Regions from separate parts of the Desulfovectis peckii genome, predicted to be linked through region 2. Evidence: riboswitches for the same ligand, from Rfam matches in the RefSeq annotation. Region 2 holds a riboswitch; the other holds the start of a gene.
What was found. Region 2 has a riboswitch for cyclic di-GMP ahead of ACZ5NG_RS01420 (hypothetical protein). Riboswitches for the same ligand answer to the same signal wherever they lie in the genome.

Region 1: another riboswitch for cyclic di-GMP. It lies ahead of ACZ5NG_RS03035 (pectate lyase-like adhesive domain-containing protein); the one in region 2 lies ahead of ACZ5NG_RS01420 (hypothetical protein).

The regions. Positions count from the first base shown of each region.
Region 1 covers NZ_AP042409.1:615,645-619,062, reverse strand. Annotated here, with positions in the region: gene ACZ5NG_RS03040 (radical SAM/SPASM domain-containing protein) at 1-534, opposite strand, end outside; gene ACZ5NG_RS03035 (pectate lyase-like adhesive domain-containing protein) at 801-1,943, opposite strand; cyclic di-GMP riboswitch class I at 1,981-2,064, opposite strand; gene ACZ5NG_RS03030 (S-layer homology domain-containing protein) at 2,292-3,418, opposite strand, start outside.
Region 2 covers NZ_AP042409.1:282,767-286,184, reverse strand. Annotated here, with positions in the region: gene ACZ5NG_RS01425 (DUF5305 domain-containing protein) at 24-863, opposite strand; gene ACZ5NG_RS01420 (hypothetical protein) at 877-1,191, opposite strand; cyclic di-GMP riboswitch class II at 1,640-1,723, opposite strand; gene ACZ5NG_RS01415 (hypothetical protein) at 1,992-2,483, opposite strand; cyclic di-GMP riboswitch class II at 2,533-2,616, opposite strand; gene mgtE (magnesium transporter) at 2,830-3,418, opposite strand, start outside.

The DNA of each region.
Region 1 (3,418 bases), 330 kb from region 2:
AGCCGCGGCAGCCACTGCGGCAGGCAGTTCGGCAATTGATTGCTTAGTCAGCATGTATGAAAACTTAACGATGGGTAACACACTTTTATGTTGCTTCTTAGCCTCAATGAGATCCCGCACGGCCGCAAATATGGCCTTTAAATCCGAGCCCACCCGTATCTTGTTGTGCGTTTCGGGTGTGGCACCGGCAATGGAAATGGAAACCAGATCCAGGCCAGAGGCGCCCCCTTCAAAAAGCCGGGCCAGATTTTGATCATCAAAATAGCTGCCGTTGGTGGTTAGCCCCACCTTGGCCCCGGTTTTTTTCGCCAAGGCAACCATAGTCCACAGGTCCGGGTGCAGAAAAGGCTCGCCCCAGCCCTGCAAATAAACCCAGTTGGTATTAGGGAAATATGGAATTAAATCTTTATAAAGTTCGAGCGGGAAAAACCGGGGTTCCCGAGCCGATTTTATGTAAGTGGTAGGGCAAAAAGTACACTTTAGATTGCACACTGCGCTGACTTCTATTTGCATTGCCTGCAGATGAGAAATCATGAAATTACCTCCAAAGTTGTTGTAGAGTTTGGCTTTATAAAAAGCTTCAAAACTAAAAACTCAATATGTTAACATTATAGCATGGAAGAAGATGGTATAAAAAAAGAGCCTCATGGGGCTTTCCTTATGGCAGTTCACCTGCCATAAGGAACGTCCCCGTGGCAGGTGTGCCATAAAGTGAAAGGTCACCTGCATTTAGGTGACCTTTCTTTCTTTCAGTTTCTTTCGTTGTTACGATTAATTAGGGATTTCCCTCGATGAAGATTTTATTTTTCTAGCTGTACAGCATAAATCTTAACATTGTATTTACCATTTTCTTCAGCAGTTACCTTGAAAGTTGTTGTTGCTTCTCTAAAATCAAAGGTAAATCCACCATTTAGATTGCCCCAATACCAGTAACCATCACCTTCGCCAAGCTTCTGTTTTTCCTCACCATTTACAAGCTCAACGGCTTCAAAGTTACCACCTTGTACATCTATAATATAGAGAACGTTTGGAATTGCTACACCAGCAACATTATTTTTTGCACTTACTGAAACCTCAAAAGTACTATCAGTAGTACTATCAGGTTTTTCTACCCATTTTAACTCAATAAATTGTGAATTTGCTTTGTCCTTGTAGTATTGTACTTGTGATTGTGTTGGATTTCCATCATTATCATATTTTAAAACTCTAATGGGGTGATACTCATCTATTCCTTTAACATGTCCACTTACTTTATCTTCCCAGATTGTTGGCTTGCCAGGAGCTTCTGAAGTGTTTTCTATAGTTGCATTATTTACATCCAATGATAAATTACCTATTCCTAATGTATCACCAGATACTTCAATACCACCAAATTCGTTGTCGCTTACATTGATAGTTCCGTTTAAGGTTACTGTTGAACCGTTAACCAGCAAAGCTGCGTCTCCGCCGCTACCTGTGTAACCATTAATAGTTACATTAGTTGCTCCATATACTTGGATGCCGTAAACACCTTGCCACCCTGTTTCTGCTGTCATTTTAATATTTAAGTTTTCAATTGTCACACCGTCTGCTGTAACAAGTAACCCGTTTCTTTTTCCGTTAGCTCCTTCATTTAAAGCATCCGTGAATGACAAAGTTTTGTTATTACCTTTAATTGTTACTGATCTGTCTACTAATATTGTTTCGGTAATACTTGAAATATCACCTGTAATATTGATTGTCTTTACATTATCATCTGTTAGCGCTGTCTTTAACTCGTCTATATTAGCTACTTCTTTTTCTTCACTTGGTTCTTCACCTACAGTAATTGAACCTTCTAGCACATTAGAAATTACCTTTCCATTAACTCCATCGGGGAGTCCGGTTTCTGCCATTGCCGCTGATGTCATTACCAGCAAAAATGCTAAAGTAAGTGCAAATACTATTGAAATTCTCTTCTTCACTTTATAACCTCCCTGTTCACTTTGATCTTCTCAATTAGTTGGCAACCAAGCTGCCATTAGTTTCCGAAAGGCTCTTTAGCTTTGCGTTCTCGCCTTTCGACAGGTTTTGCCTTTTTTAATTCTCAACAACTAACCAACATCTTTTACTTAAACACCTCTGTTTTTTCAACTTCACCCCTTTCCCAACATATATTTATTGCCTGTTGTAGTTAGTAACGCAAAAAGGGAATACCCGAATTACTCGGGCATCCCCTTCATTTGCCTCTGTGGACTTAAGTTGGGTGCATGTCCGCGCTTATTGCTCATTGTTATTTATGGCATTATATTGTCATAAATAGTTGGGCCAAATTACTTAGTTACTTCAAATTCGGCTTCCAAGATATTAGAGATTACGTTAAATTCTTTTACCGGCCCCACCGGCTTACTTTCTACCGTTCCTTTATAGTTGCCTGTTCCTGTTGCTTTTACTTTAATCCATTTACCTGCATCGGCCTCAGTAAGCGTATAAGTCTTATTTGTTGCTCCTTTAATGTTGGTGTATGTGCCATCTTTACTGCCGCTACTCATCCACTGATAATTAACCTTTGCTCCAGATGGCGTTACTTCAGCCGTCAATGTTTCTCCGACATTAGCAACACCTGTCACTTTAATAGCAGTTACCTCAACCTTACTATCACTATCACTGTCACCACCACCGCCACCACCGCCACCGCCGGTGGTTCTTCTTTCTTCACTAATTTCCTTGCCTTGTGTTTCTTTCGGCTCAATTTCTGATTTTACACCATCAGCATTTACATTGGCGGTGTCAATTTCACCTTTACCTTTGATGGTTATCTTGGCGTCTATGGTCATTTCTTCTACTTTGGTGTTTTTAGCCAGATTAATTTCTGCGTCTTCAGCGTCTTTGGTAACGGTTAGGTCTTTAATGCTGCCTTTTTCTAAGGAAACTTTTACCTCAGCAGCTGCTACTTCTATGTTTGTAAAGTCACCGGAGAGTGAGATTTTTGCATCTTTCGGTACCTCTTGGGTAACGGTTACATTTTCAAAGCCGGGGCCGCTAATGCTTAGTTCTACCAAGGTTGCCCCAGATTCCAGTTTAACTATTTTTACTGAGGTTTTGCCTTTGGCAACTATTCTTACCCCGTCTTTATCAACAGTGATACTCGGCAGATCACAGTCAACTAACTCGACACTGTTTTTGCCGCCGCCTTTAATAATGGTTTCACCTTTAACAGTAATGTTTTTCAGGGTTACGTCCCCATCGCCTATACTTTCAGCTAAGAGTAAGTCACCGGTAATAACTAGGTTTTGTAAGGTAACACCAGAAGCACTAATGGTAACGTCACCTTCGATAGTTTCAGTACCGCTTGCCGGTCCGTAGGTGCCGGCTTTATCGTAGTTAATTTCAGCCGGTTCTACAGGTTGAACTGCACTTGGCTGAACTGCCCGGTCTAAGGTAACAATTGCTTCCGCCC
Region 2 (3,418 bases):
AAAAGCAGGGGGTTACCCTGCTTTTAAATATCTTTGGTTTGCCCTTCATTTGACTGCCAAGTTGTGGCTGGCTGTGCTGCTTGTACCGCTTCGTTTTTGGCCTTCGGCTTAACTTTTTTCTGCTTTTGCTCTTTTAGCTGCCGGTTAACGTACTCTTTTAAGTCAAAAAGATATGTATTTTGCTCGACGGTAACGTAAAACTTTGAGATGTCTTTATAATCCTCACTAAATTTGTACATAATCGGCTGGCCAAGCTCATCGGAAATTCTCACTAAGTCTTCAAAAGAGTAAACCTTATAGAAATCATCATGTGCCATGCCGGCATCCCTTTCTAAAGCAACCAGCCGGCTGCCGTGCTTTTTAAAGATTTGATCCAGCTGCTTGGCATAGAGATCCTTTTGGGTTGCATTGGTAAAGAAAATTAAGTAAATTAAAGCAATGATACCTCCGGCCAAGCCAACGCCATAAGCGGCCACTTTGCTTTTATTTATCGGCTGCCGGACTTTTTGCGTTTTCTCCAACGCACCGGGCTGGTTAATTTCATTTTTGGCTATTTCAAAATAGCTTGTCCCCAGGGGAATGATTATTGCGGGTGCCGCTTTTTCTTCAATCACGCCGTGTTCGGTTTCTGCCTTAAGGTTCACACGCATGATCACGGACAATCTTGATTGAGTATTGATCTTGGTGCTTTCTGCCAATGCACTGATAAAGTTATTATAATCTTCCAGTTTAACGGAAACATTTTTACTGACGGAAAACTCTTGACCCTGCATATTAAAGCTTGTTTTCGGCAAATAAACAGTTTCCTTCTTCCAAATGGTCTTTGTTTGCTCCTTTTCCTGCCTGCCGGTGTATCCTTCCATTACCGCCACGATCTCATAGTCTCCTTATAATGTTTTCCGGCCGCTCACCGGTAAATTGATAATTAAAGGAAGCCCGGATTTGATCAACGGTGGCGGTGATATAGGTTTCTCCTTCCCCCATGCTTGGTTGGCTGTAAAGCATGTTAGGTTTTAGCAGCACTTGGTAGTTAGCGGTACCGGCATTTTGGTAATTGTAGAGGGCAACTTTCTCCTCTTGATAAACCGGCTGCCCAACCTGAATATATATTAAATAGGCCATTAGTCCGGTGAAAACAAGCGCCAGAAACATCAACGGTATTTTAAAACTTTTATTTAGCGCAATACGCATGGTAAGTAACACTCCTCAAGATTTTATGCGTATTACTATTCTACATTTATAAATAATTTTCTCCGTTGACAATAATAACCTTTAAATAAAAATAACCCCTTAAACAGCCGGCTTTAACCGCTGTTAAAAGGGTTAAATAATTTAAATGAGCTTATCTTTCAGCCGGCTTAGTCAATTTTATCTTTGCTGTTTATAATTTTAATGGCCGCCTTTTATGCTGTAAGCATGCCAAAGTGTAGTTATCGGTAAATTATCCGGGTAATTCACGGTGCTTTTAAGTCGTTATTTAAATACTACTTTCGTACCGTCGGTAAGCGGACTCAACCCCTGAGCTATCACGCCCCAGCAAACCAAAAAAGAGCAGGCAATAAACCTACTCGATAAAAAATTAATATTAAAATTCTATTTCCTCGCCCTAAGAGCGTTGATAAATACAAAAAACCGGCCTCAATACAAAGGCCGGTTGCACCACTAACTCTGCACGTCCCAGGTGCCCAAATAAAGAACGCGCTTCATTGTTTCCTTCACCAATATGAGTTTAGTATTTTGCCTAATTATATAACAACACCTGGGTCTTCGTGTGTAAAAATTTGTAAGTTAAAATGCAATTATTTGTTAGATTATTAGTAATACTTTTTGTTATGTTTACAAATTTTCACATTTTTTTACGGTATGAATTTTTATCAATAGGTTAGGTCTCCTAAATCGTCGTCTCCGGTATGTTCGTCATGATAGCCCGCCAACCTGCAGATAATGGCAAAGGTTTCTGCCCGAGTGAGCATGTTATTCGGTTTATCTTATCAGGGTAAATACTTTAAGTCCACATAGCCGTCTTTTGACAGCTTAATCGGTGAAGCCAGTTCAGCCCCATTAATTAAGTCGTCAAAAGTGCCGCTAAAAAGTTCACCGTTTACCACACCTTTTAGCGGATCGTTATAGCTTATCACCAGTTCCATGCTTGTTAGGTATTGTTTTCCGGCACCTTCAACGACAGAAAGTTTTTGGCCCCCTTTAGACAGTTCTGCATTCATACCTAATTTGGCAATTTTTATTGTTTCGCCACGATTATTTATCAGCCGTAAAATGCCTTCTTCCCGATATCCGGGATACCATAAACTGCCGCTGTTAAAAATATTTCCCTCTACAATATTACCGTCTCTGGCAATCGTTGCCGTTGCGGTAGGTAACTTTTCGTCAGTGGCAAAACTGGAAGATATCAATAAAATACCGAAAAAAAGCACCGCCATAAACACAAGCCCGGTCATTAACACTTTAGAACGATAACCCCTCAATAATCCACCCCCTTTCTATGGCCAATAAAACACAAAAACCCGCTCTTTTTACAGAACGGGTCGGTTGCACCACTCACTCCGTGCGCTTCAGGTGCCCAAATTAGAAGCGCACTTCATTGCCTCCCACATTTTACTTTTTACCAGCATTATATAAAACAAAAGCTAACATTTATGTAAAAACCTGTAATAGAAGTAAAAATTTTTATCCTGTTTTTACCTGTTAATTTACCTCTTTTTGACAGCAAAATACCGGCTTTTGCTTTAAGTTAAAACAACTTATCCTCCGCTAAGTCCCGAAAGCCATGAAAAAACCCTGCCAAAAAGGCAGGGTTAATTTTACAATTTTTTACAACAAAAACAAGGTGGCCATGCCAAAGTAAATCACCATACTGGTAATGTCCATCAGGGTAGCGATAAAGGGTCCGGAAGCCAGGGCCGGATCCACCCCGATGCGGCTAATGAGCACCGGTACCAAGCTGCCTAAAGCAGTGGCAGCAATGATCGAAAGGGTCATGGACAATCCCACAACCAGGCCCAAGGTAGGTGATGACTGCCATAAGTACGCCATCATCGACAATACCGAACCGCAAACAAAGCCAATCAGCAAGCCAACTTGCGTTTCTTTCCACACTACGCTGAAAATCTTGTTTTTATTAATTTCTCCGGTGGCCAGACCTCTTACTACCACAGCCAATGACTGGGTAGCGGCGTTGCCCGGCCCGCCGGCCATCGCAGTAATAAAAAAGGCCAGCGCAGTCATGTGTTCTAAAGTCGCTGAAAAACCGTTGATCACATTGCCGGCAATTAATTCGCCAAATAATAAGCCAATTAGCCAAGGTAGCCTTCTGCCCGCCCTGACCCAAAAGCTGCTTTCCATGTCTTGGCCTTCTGCTTCCATGCTGGCCGTCAAGCGCATAACGTCTTCATTTGCTTCT